Regions from separate parts of the Sulfonitrofixus jiaomeiensis genome, predicted to be linked through region 2. Evidence: riboswitches for the same ligand, from Rfam matches in the RefSeq annotation. Region 2 holds a riboswitch; the other holds the start of a gene.

Evidence for each region. A riboswitch is a leader RNA that binds a small molecule or an ion and turns the genes downstream of it on or off. The one in region 2 is predicted to bind cyclic di-GMP.
Region 1: another riboswitch for cyclic di-GMP. It lies ahead of WCY20_RS08670 (immunoglobulin-like domain-containing protein); the one in region 2 lies ahead of WCY20_RS09770 (hypothetical protein).

Annotation. Positions count from the first base shown of each region.
Region 1 is NZ_CP147919.1:1,725,351-1,731,606, forward strand. Features, by position in the region: gene WCY20_RS08665 (outer membrane beta-barrel protein) at 1-304, opposite strand, end outside; gene WCY20_RS08670 (immunoglobulin-like domain-containing protein) at 661-4,179, opposite strand; cyclic di-GMP riboswitch class I at 4,272-4,346, opposite strand; gene dnaE (DNA polymerase III subunit alpha) at 5,228-6,256, opposite strand, start outside.
Region 2 is NZ_CP147919.1:1,937,665-1,943,920, forward strand. Features, by position in the region: gene WCY20_RS09765 (hypothetical protein) at 1-1,071, shown strand, start outside; cyclic di-GMP riboswitch class I at 1,716-1,795, shown strand; cyclic di-GMP riboswitch class I at 1,869-1,956, shown strand; gene WCY20_RS09770 (hypothetical protein) at 2,096-3,307, shown strand; gene WCY20_RS09775 (hypothetical protein) at 3,325-4,932, shown strand; gene WCY20_RS09780 (glycosyltransferase family 4 protein) at 5,042-6,250, opposite strand; gene WCY20_RS09785 (alginate lyase family protein) at 6,247-6,256, opposite strand, start outside.

The DNA.
Region 1 (6,256 bases), 210 kb from region 2:
TGGTTGTCGATACCGCCTTATAGGTAAATTCACCCAGATTGGCATAACCTCCTTCCACTGCAAAATACTCGTTAAACAGATACCCGCCGAACACCTTGAAACCAAAACTGTTTTCATCGTCGGTGTAAGAGACACAATCCCCGCCGCAAAACCCTTCTTTAATAGTTTCACTGTCAATATCCGCCATTGAGTATCCCAGTCCCAAACCGATATATGGTCCTTCTGTGATACTCTTACAATGCCCGGCGGTCGTCAGGAACCCCAGTAAAACAGTCGTTAGAATAGATGTACTGACTCTTATCACAATTTATTCCTTCTTGTTATAATTAATCTACATTTATAATAATTTATCATAAATCAATCATTTACATTATCAATCGGTATTCCTGATATATAGCTTTATTTGGAACATAAACATAACAAATTGATAACATTTTGATAAACAAACCTAATAATACCACTAGTTCGTAGGATTTTCAGATAACCAATCAATGCGAGGCAATACACTATGCCAGCGGTCAGGGCAAGCTTTAACGCCTGCTACTATATTTAATTGCATATTTTAAAATCAGTGTTCGGGATCACATACTGAACCAAAATGGATCACCAGTCTATTTACATTATGCGCTAATGGAACCTGAAGGTGCAATTAGCGTCTTGTTACGGTAAAATCGTAAACGAATAGGCCGAACCAGCATCCGGTGATGAAGTCGGATAAGCAGTGTTGGCGCCTACGACAATATCCATTCCGCTAATATCTACTGATTTTCCAAAATAACCTCCGGATACGTCGATCTTGGCCATCTGAAGGTAATTATCCGTCCCGTCATTTTGAAAAAGGTAAGCCGAATTTGCATGATGGGCACCGACAATGACATATCCCCCGTCTATGGCCACCGAGATTCCGAACTGGTCATTCCCTCCGGCATCATCGGCGCTGAGCTTGGCTACTTGATTGAAACTGTCGCCGCCGTCGTTTTTAAAGACGTAAGCTGAACCGGCATTTGTTACCCCGTTGGGATCTTCGTACCAGGCACCGACGACCACATAATCCCCGTCAATGTCGATCGAGCGTCCGAACAGGTCCCCCGCTTCCGCGTCGTCGGCATGGATTTTCGCCACTTCGTTGAACGTATCTGCTGCGGAATCCTTTTTGAAGATATAGGCTGATCCGGCATTGTTGATACCTAGGGCATGTTCGTAAAAGGCACCGACGGTAATATACTCCCCGCTGACAGATACGGAATAACCGAAGTAGTCACCAGCTGTGGCATCCGAAGCGGTAAGCTTATCTACCTGCGTATAGTGATCCAGGCCGTCATTTTTAAAGACATAGGCAGCACCCGCACAACATGAACTTCCTACGTATGCATTGTCCGCACCTGCAACAATATAATTGCCGCTTATGTCAACCACCCAACCCAAATGATCATAGACGGCGCCATCATTCGCAACAAGCTTGGCTATCTGCGTGTAGTTGTCCGAAGCGTCTTTTTTGAATACATATAAAGCCCCGCTGTCAAAAGATGCACTGCTATTATTATTGTCTTCGCCCATTGCGCCGACTACCACATAATCCCCCTCAATAGCTACCGAATTACCAAAATAGTCGCCTTCTGCACCATCGTCGGATGTCAATTCGGCAATCCGAATATAATGCCCGTTAATATTTTTTTTATAAACATATGCCGCACCGACATTACCAACACCGCCTACATCCGCAAGCCGAGCACCAACAACAGCATACTCCCCATTAATGGCCACGTCGTATCCAAAATCATCCTCTGTTCTAGGAGTGTCAGCTTCGAGTTCATTAAGTTCAATGACCTGAAAATCGCCATCACTGACCACAACGGTACGGACAGCAGTTGCAATATTGCCTGCTGTATCACCAACCGTGTAGGTAACACTATAGGTTCCGACGATAGAGGTGTCGACATCGTCGCTTGTCTGTATGGATGCCGTAACATCACCGTCGATATTATCATGCGCCGTGGCCCCCGGATCGCTAAAGGTGTCGCCCAGCTGCAGATTTAAAGGATTATCCCCTATAATCGTAACGACGGGAGGTGTTGTATCTGCTGTCGGATCACTGACCACAACGGTACGGACAGCAGTTGTAATATTGCCTGCTGTATCACCAACCGTGTAGTTAACACTATAGGTTCCGACAACAGAGATGTTGACATCGTCGCTTGTCTGTATGGATGCCGTAACATCACCGTCGATATTATCATGCGCCGTGGCCCCCGGATCGCTAAAGGTGTCGCCCAGCTGCAGATTTAAAGGGTTATCCCCTATAATCGTGATGATAGGAAACGTAGTATCAGGTACACCGCCCAGCGATACAAACCTGACAGCATCGGCGCTGGTGCCTCCCGTTTCCACATCACGCACAAGGGTAACATTGCCACTGGTGCCCGCATTGAATGAGAAGGTGCCCAGTAAAACCCAGTCTCCCGAACCCTGATTCTGATCAATCCCTATCGGCGTAGAACCCCCGGCATGATTGACCGTATAGCTGGCGTCTGTATCACGATCATAGACGGTAGAACCGGTATACCATACATAAACCTCATAGTAGTCTGCCTCCGGCAGAACGGGTGTCCAGGTCGCGCTGCTGCCGATGGTTCTGCTGAAAACAGAACTGTCGGCATACTCATCCGGCGCCCCGGACTCGGACCAGGAACCGGTCGTGCTGAAGCCCGAATCATGATTGTCAACGATGATCGCGCCACTGCCTGCAGCCGGATTGACTGTAATTTCTATATCATCATATCCCTGCAGTTCTGTATCATCTGCACTCAGCCTGAGCACATAAGTTCCATCCTGGCTGAAGCTGACTGTCGTATCTTCCGCAGCGGCATTGCTGAATGTTACGGTCCCGGGACCACTGACCTGTGTCCACACGACCGTATAAGGAGCAGGAAGACCGTCATCGGTCACCGTACCGTTCAGGCTGGCACCTGCAGGCAGCGTGATCGTCTGATCGGAACCCGCATTTACTACCGGAGCATGGTTTGTAGGCACACCGCCCTGAGACACAAACCTGACAGCATCGGCGCTGGTGCCTCCCGTTTCCACATCACGCACAAGGGTAACATTGCCACTGGTGCCCGCATTGAATGAGAAGGTGCCCAGTAAAACCCAGTCTCCCGAACCCTGATTCTGATCAATCCCTATCGGCGTAGAACCCCCGGCATGATTGACCGTATAGCTGGCGTCTGTATCACGATCATAGACGGTAGAACCGGTATACCATACATAAACCTCATAGTAGTCTGCCTCCGGCAGAACGGGTGTCCAGGTCGCGCTGCTGCCGATGGTTCTGCTGAAAACAGAACTGTCGGCATACTCATCCGGCGCCCCGGACTCGGACCAGGAACCGGTCGTGCTGAAGCCCGAATCATGATTGTCAACGATGATCGCGCCACTGCCTGCAGCCGGATTGACTGTAATTTCTATATCATCATATCCCTGCAGTTCTGTATCATCTGCACTCAGCCTGAGCACATAAGTTCCATCCTGGCTGAAGCTGACTGTCGTATCTTCCGCAGCGGCATTGCTGAATGTTACGGTCCCGGGACCACTGACCTGTGTCCACACGACCGTATAAGGAGCAGGAAGACCGTCATCGGTCACCGTACCGTTCAGGCTGGCACCTGCAGGCAGCGTGATCGTCTGATCGGAACCCGCATTTACTACCGGAGCATGGTTTGTAGGCACACCGCCCTGAGACACAAACCTGACAGCATCGGCGCTGGTGCCTCCCGTTTCCACATCACGCACAAGGGTAACATTGCCACTGGTGCCCGCATTGAATGAGAAGGTGCCCAGTAAAACCCAGTCTCCCGAACCCTGATTCTGATCAATCCCTATCGGCGTAGAACCCCCGGCATGATTGACCGTATAGCTGGCGTCTGTATCACGATCATAGACGGTAGAACCGGTATACCATACATAAACCTCATAGTAGTCTGCCTCCGGCAGAACGGGTGTCCAGGTCGCGCTGCTGCCGATGGTTCTGCTGAAAACAGAACTGTCGGCATACTCATCCGGCGCCCCGGACTCGGACCAGGAACCGGTCGTGCTGAAGCCCGAATCATGATTGTCAACGATGATCTCAGCAGCATACAGGAACTTAACCATAAAAAGCGCAATAAAAAATACACGTTTCATTGTCTCATCCTTCCAATATTTTAGAATAGATGAATTTTGAACAGATGACTTCTAGCCAGCATTTCAAAACGACATTTAATGTATGATAGTTGCTGAGTAGCCAGGCGTTCTTCTGGAGGTCCTTAGCTTTCCGTCCTGCCCTCACAGACAGTTTGGCTTTATTGCAGTTAAGAACATGATATCACATATAAAAATCAAAGTAAAGTAATCTAATACAAATCTCGATATAAAAGACAAGTCAATTGACCCGATCTAATAAAATAAAAAGTGAACATATTCTATCAACAGAGCCGTTTTGAATAAATGTTTGAATAATGCTTATCCGGAGTCAGAGCTGGAATTGTATTTGCCGAAATTAACATTTTTTCCTAAAATTCAAGCACACTTTTCTCTTCGGTGAGAATAACACGGCCATCTTTAAAGTATTTAAACTCCTACTGAAGGCTTATCTCATAATTATGTGCCATATAGTACTGACTAATCATAACCTCAACAATATCGTGTCGGTTCAGATTGAGTTCAATTCAAAATTCTCTCAGTGTCGTTTGCCCTCCGAACATGCATAAGTATCCCGCACCGCATTCTTTTTCTTATACAATACCCTTGCAACGATAAACGACGCACTGAAAGAACTGCTTGTACAGGTAATTTTCCGGTCATATACAGGCTTAAAGCATGCATTGCTGACATACGTCAGCTACATCGCCTACTACCAACCGAAAAATGAGGAAGAATTCCTGTCCGTCAAAAAAATCGTGCTGAAAAAAATGAATTCTCCAGGAAATCTCTGCCCAGACTGATCCGGGACGATTGAGGAAAGGGAATAGAAACGGTATTTTCTAACTTTTCGGTATACCCAACACACGTTCCTAGTGAATCATCTAAGTTGATGGAAATCATGCAAATAGACTACACGATGAAGCATACTCAAGTTTTTTGCACATCGAGCGATACAAAGACTGCCAAAGCTTATGTAAATGTTACCTTTTTGTAAACAAGGTTTAAAAAGCGAAAATTTTATCCTGTCAACGATACATTGATTTATACTTTACGCCACATCCACTGCTTCGAAATGTGCCAGTTCGTCGAGTACTTTGCTGTCCACCCTTATCGCAGAATCGATCACAACATTCTGCAATTTTGAGACAATGTTGAGCTGAAGCGGGCGGTTGCCCGGATAACGCCGGACCAGACGGTAAAGCTCTTCGAGCAATTCCGTGCTCTTGTCCATACGCAGGCGAAGTTTCAACATTTCAGGCGGCTTCTCAACGATCTTTGTCACCACCTTTTTTGCCTCTTTTTTGACTTCGTCCAGGGTAAAAATCTTCAAAACACTCATGCGGGTAAACTGCTCAGTATGGGTCACTTTGACTTTAAATGCAACCGGGTCATTCAGATTCATCCCTTCGAGCTGATCGAGTTTATCACTGAAGAGCATCATCTCGATATTGCCGTGAAAGTCCATCAGGTTGACGATACCGAACTGGTTGCCCTTCTTGGAGATCTTCTTGGTGATCTCTTCGACTTTCCCGATAAAGATCGCCGTCGAACCGTCGGTGATGTTGTCGATATCGGAAGAGAGCGTGTATGTAAGTGCATCGATGCGCTCGCGGAAATCATCGAGCGGGTGGCCCGAAACGTAAAAGCCCAGCGTATCTTTCTCAAAATCCAGTATCTCTTTGAGCCCGAACTCCGCCTCGTCTTTCAGGGTAAGCTCAACGGTAGAGATCTCCTCATCATCACCGAAGAGACTGCCGATTGCATTTTTCTTCGCCTGTGAAGCATCTTTCGCTGTCTGGATAATCAGGTCCATCTGCCCAAGGATCGCACGGCGGGAGAGTCCGAAAGCATCAAAACCGCCCGATTTCGTAATCGACTCGAGCACCCTCTTGTTGACCTTCTGCGGCTCGATGCGGTTGACAAAGTCCTGCATTGAACTGAACTCGCCGTTCTCACGAACCTCCAGAATGGACTGGACGGCCGCTTCTCCGACGCCTTTGATCGCGCCGAGCCCGAAAAGGATGACATCCTGACCGTCTTTCTCGATCGCCGAGAACTCCAGCTGCGAATGGTTGAT
Region 2 (6,256 bases):
GTGGAAGAGACACAACCTGTCGTTGAAGAGACGCTACCTGTAGTGGAAGAGACACAACCTGTCGTTGCAGTATGTGTAGAAGGCGATGCAATGATCGAAGGCCATGTCACTGACAAAGCGACAGGCAGCGGATTAGCCGATGTGCAGATCAATGTGGGCGGATGTGCCACAGCAACCGATGAGAACGGCTATTTTACACTCTCCAACATTGCTGAAACTGAAAACGCCGTTGTCAATTTTGAAAAAGAGGGCTACCTGCTTGGCAGTACACGTATTCAGGTTGATCTCTATGCGGAAGGTACAACCACTGCTTCTTCGAATTATCTCGAGTACGCTATAGGTACCTATACTTCACAATGGAGTTATGACAGCCAGACCGCAGTTGCCGGTGCCCATCTTGACATACCTACTGATGTCTATGCAGATATGTCAGGTAATGCCTATCACGGTACTGTTACTGCAGGATTAAAAATAGTGGATGTCACTACAGAGGAAGGCAAAGAACTGTTTCCAGGTACTTTTGAAGGGAAAAATGTCAATGGGGAGACAGTGTTGTTTAGCTCTTACGGCCTGATCAGCCTATCACTCAAAGATACTGGCGGTAATGCACTAAATCTTGCAGATGGCGCTACAGCAACATTGACATTTGATGCCGTTACCTCTCTAGAAGAGAAGAACATTATTCCGCTATGGTATTATGACTACAGCCAAGGGACCTGGATCGAAGAAGGCTATGCAGAACTCCAGTCGGATGGAACATATGTGGGGAGCATTTCACACGTTGGTACATGGAGTCTAAATATGCCGCTAGAGACGTCGCCTGGCACATACCGCGGCCGAATCGTGTATAGCGATGGAGTCACGGTTAAAGATGCAAGAGTAGCTCTTATCGGACCTAACTGGATGAGAAGCGATTTGTCAACTGATGCTGATGGGCTATTTGAAGTTACCGTCGTTCCCGGTGATGATTTCCAAATTGTAGCTTATAACTATAAATGGAAATATGAAGCTGCACATGCCAACGTATTACCGGCTGTCGCTTCGGGTGAAATTGTTGAAGACAGGATCTAAATAACCAATTCGAGTTAATTAAATACCGCCAATGAAAAGTAAAGACAAGCGGTAACTAAAAAAGGTGGACTGTATAAAGAGCCAAATTGATTATCCGTCCAAAACGAAGGAAATCAATCTCTCAAAACAGTCGATCTAAAAAGAACGGCATCAGATCGTTTTGCCGTGAAATAATGCCACGGGGCATTGCATATGCCCGTCCAAAAAACACTCCATTGGTATATCTGCAAATATCAGTTTGCTATCGCCAACTTCTCACCTCATCTACTTATATATCAGTGTTCTGGCTCATCTGTATTGCTGCTAAATATTTTAATAGAAAAAGTATCTTTTGTACTGTCATTATTTCCGTAGAGCGTACTGCTTAAACATGTGTTGTCCTGCTTATACAGGATTATTCAAGTACGAATTTATAATCTTAAAGTGAGGGGAATTGCGTCTAGAGCGAGATTTAGTCTGATCATTCAACTCGGGCTTGTGAGCAGCTGTGATATCAGCCGACAGATTGTAGAACAGGGAATGTACTGCATCTTCCAACGCTAAACATATTCCAATTCCAGGAAACCAGTCAGATTTGAATCGATGGGCTTTTAATCTAATTCAAATAAGTAATAAAGAATTAAGTTGTTTTATAGCATAATTCTGATTGTTTATGCCAAACCCGTTGCAAAGCGGGGACGGAAAGCTTCAGGTCTCTTTGATTAGAGATAGCTGGGTTGCCTTGATTTATATTAGAAATGTAATGTACTATTATTAATATAAAATCAAGCTTTCTCCTCTGAACATTATTCCAAATAATATTTTTAGGCCAAACCCGTTGTGAAGCGGGGACGGAAAGCCACGGGTCTTATTCATTAATTTGAAAGAGATGGCTGGGTTGCCTTGATATTTCATTATTATTTATGCGGAATATTAAGTATCTTCTCACCTACCTCCTTTCATAACTGTATTAAGATAGCCGGGTTACCTCCTCTATAGATTCACATCCCAGGTTTGAATATTAAATTCTTACATGCCTTTTTGCATGAAGGTTTTATTCAAAAACAAGGATGAACTTTTGTACTTAACTACGAAAAAAAGTTTTTTAGCACTATTAGTTGCTACAACATTTCTGACAGGTTGTCAGGAAACCTCAAATTCAACCAATGATTCGCTTGAAGTCGACGCAAGTATAACTTCCGACTCAAATATTCCTTCCGAAACACAGTTCGACAGTGCGCCCGAAGCATCTTTGGTCGCCAAATTCGAAGGACAAGTCAAAGACAGTGTCACCGGAGAAGGTATCGAAAATGTTCAGGTCAGTGTCGGCGATGCTGTTACGACTACCGATGCAAACGGAAACTATGCACTGTTTGACGTTAACACGACGATAAGAGCCGTTGTCACTTTTCAACATCAGAGTTATTTTCACAACTCTGCGGTCATTCAAGCCGATGAGTTTGCAGAAGGCACTGATATGCTTTCGTCAAACTATTTGGAATATGAACTTGCTCCAAATGAACAGCAAGCACCTTATTACAGCCAAGAAAGCACGGTATTAGATCTGGCTAATTCAGCCAGTATCGCTCTGCCGGCGGCGGTCTACAATGACCTTTCAGGAAATCAGTATGTTGGTGAAGTCATTCCCAACGTAGCCTATCTTGATCCAACAACAGATTCAGGTAAAGCGACTTTTCCAGGACTTTTTGAAGGAAAAGACAGCAGTGGGAACATCGCACTCTTTGGCTCTTACGGTTTAATTACTGCAACGTTGGAAGATGTAAACGGTAATGCTCTGAGTTTAACTGACGGTGCAATGGCAACTTTAACTTTTCCAGCTATTGCCAGTTTAAAAGAAGAAAATATCATTCCACTATGGTATTATGATTACAACCAGGGGATCTGGATTGAAGAAGGTTATGCCGAGCTTCAATCAGACGGAACCTATCAAGGAAACATTACGCACTTAGGAACGTGGAGCTTAAATATGCCTCTTGAAAATGCTCCCGGTATTTACAGAGGTCGTATTGTTTATACGGATGGAATTACAGTTAAAGACGCAAGAGTGTCTGCTGTCGGACCAAACTGGGTAAGAAGCGACCTCTCCACCGATGCAGACGGATTTTTTCAGATAGAAGTGCTTCCTGGGGATGATTTCAAACTCGTAGCGTATAACTACAAATGGAACTATGAAGTCCAATCAAATAGTGTAATACCGGCAATCTCTTCGGACGAGATTGTTGAAGACAGATTATAAAGAAATAAGGATCAATAATGCGTAACAAAACAAATACCTTAAATTCACTAAAAATCGGATTGTTAAGTTTGATGTTCATATTAAGCAGTAATGCTTTTGCAGCAGATAGTGAATATCTTGAAAATATAACACTTCCGGAATGCGATGCCACCAATCCCGAAGTACAGTTCATCAGCAGCAACGCTGACTGGAGTAAAATAAATGACAGCAGCAAAAGTATCTTCTGTGTTAAGCCGGGTGATTACCGAAGTGCCGGAAAGATAACATTGTCTGCCGATGGCTCAAGTGCAAAACGCAGATATATTGTTCTTGACAACGGAAACGATACACATCCTGCAAAACTTGAAACTTCAGAGCAGGCAAATGTTTGGTTATCTTTTGATAATGGTGGGAGCTATTGGGTAATTGATAGAATCTCATCCCTTTCTGTTGATACTGGAAGCGCAGAGAAGCTATATAGATTTTATGGTGGCGCTTCCAATAACATCCTAAACAGACTCCATATTACAGACCTTAAGGATCATGGAATAGCCTTTTATCATGGCTGCGATAATAATACAATACAGAACAGCCGTATAGCAGATATGTCATTGGGAGGAAGACAAAGGGATAGAGTCGCAATTTTACTTTCAAATAGTATAACCGACGGAAGCACTACTCTCAACACAAAGATAATTAACAATGAAATTGTTAATGCATGTGATGCTATTCAACTTACAAGAGCAGACGATGGGACTTACACTAATGTAAATTTTGCTGGTACAATAATTGACAATAACCTGCTCTGGATAACACCTGATATATATACCGATGAAGAGCATGCTTGGGCTGAAAACGCCATTGATCTCAAAGCCGGTTCTAAAGATACGGCCAATCCTGTAGTTATTACAAACAATAAAATGTGGGGATTTAGACACAACTCCAGTGGTAGCGGACAAGGTAAAGCTGTAACGATTCACTTTGGTGTTCCAAATCTTGTCTTTGAAAACAACTACATCATGGATTCTGAGTGGGGAATTTCTTTGTCTACCAGCAGAGACAATGACATTCCCTATCCTGCTATGAATGCATTATTTAAACACAATGTGTTTTATAAAGTAAATAAAACTGTAGACGGAGACACACCCTATGTTATGTTCTCGTATGCTTGTAATAACATTCGTATTGAAGAAAACGTATGGGTCGGTTCACTAACGGGTTATGCCATGAGATTTGAAAACAACTCGGGAGACACAACATTCAAAAACAATGTATTGATTTCCTCAGGACAAACTGCCCATGTAAGCGGTGTGCTCGAAGCCTCAGGCAACTACTACTATGATACATCAAATGGAATCAAAGGCACAGGAGATATCAGTTATGCTAATGCCTCCGATGCTAAAATGGGGGATTACACCTTCAACTATGATCTTTTTACCAATAACCCAAAACAAATAACACTTGTTGGCGTAGTTACTACTTCTTTAAGCCCGCATGCAAATCTTGCAGGTATTCCTGATGCTCCAGTCAGCGAAGAACCGGTTGCTGAAGAACCAGTTGCTGTAGAACCCGTTACGGTAGAGCCAGTTACGGTAGAACCAACAGGGCCGTGGATAATGGATTATCAGAATAAAGAATTGAAATAATCAAAGCTGCAGGTTCTTTTTTTTAAACTCGAAAATAGCAGTCAATTCAATTGGCTGCTAAAGTTGGATGGAAGCTTCGAGTGAAATATACCCTTTTACCTTACAAATACTACATCAGATTCTTTAAAATTTCCAACATGTCATTAGCCAGTTTTTCCCTGTCAAAATCAAGTGCCAATTGTTTACAGCCTTCCTGATAGCTTTTGTATAAAAACTTGTCATCTTTCATGAGTTTAACTTTAGTAATGAAATCTTCTTCATTTTCCGGTTGAAAACACAGTCCTGCATTGTATTTTTCAATGATTTCCTTTGCTTGTCCTTCGACACCAAGTAAAGTTGGTTTTTGCATGGCAGATGCTTCAAAGATCTTAGATGGAATAACTGTTTTGAAAGTATCGGATTTTTTCAAAGGTGCCAATGAAACATCAATGATTGAAAGATAGCGGGGAACTTCTTCTTTTGCAATTGGATCTAAAAATGTAATATTTTTTAGATCCAATGCAGAAGCCAGACTAACAATTTCGCTTTTCTTCGCCCCATCACCAATAAATAAAAAATGGATGTTCGGATCATCTATCTTTGAAATCGACTGCGTAATAAAATCCAAACTATGCGCCATACCATGTGTACCTATATAGCCAATCACAAACTTATCTTCTAATTTCAACGCTCTTAAAAGTGTTTGATCTTTTTCACGAGGAGTAAAAAGCTCCATATTTGAGCCATTGGTAACAACTTTAATTTTTTTTTGACTAATTCCTCGATCTATTAAATTAGCTTTAAAGGCCTGAGTAACTGCTATCACCTTGTCACTATCCCTATAAAGAGAAAGTTCTATCTTTTCAAGTAAATCAAGTACTCTACCCTGTTTAATAGCGCCTACGGTTCTGATGGAATCAGGCCATAGATCTCTTAGTTCAAACACCCATGGTTTACGTTTGATTTTTGAGAGTCCCGATGCTGCCCAGGTAGTAAAAAATTGTGGTGAAGTTGCAATAATAACATCAGCTTTCTGGAACAAACCCACAAAAAATGCCATAAAAGCAAAACTGACATAATCCAGAATCCTTTTAACAACTCCTCTATTGGCCGCGATATAGCTCCATACTCTTATCACCTCTATACCATCAATCTGCTCTTTTTGATAAAGTTTATTTTTGTATCCTTCATAGACTTGACCATGCGGAAAATTTGGAGCACATGTGATAATTGTGACTTTGACTCCTTTTTTAATCCACTTCTGACAGTGTTCATAGGTTCGCGTAGCTGGGGCATTAACTTCTGGTGGAAAGTTGTCGGTAATAAAAAGTATTTTCATGATATC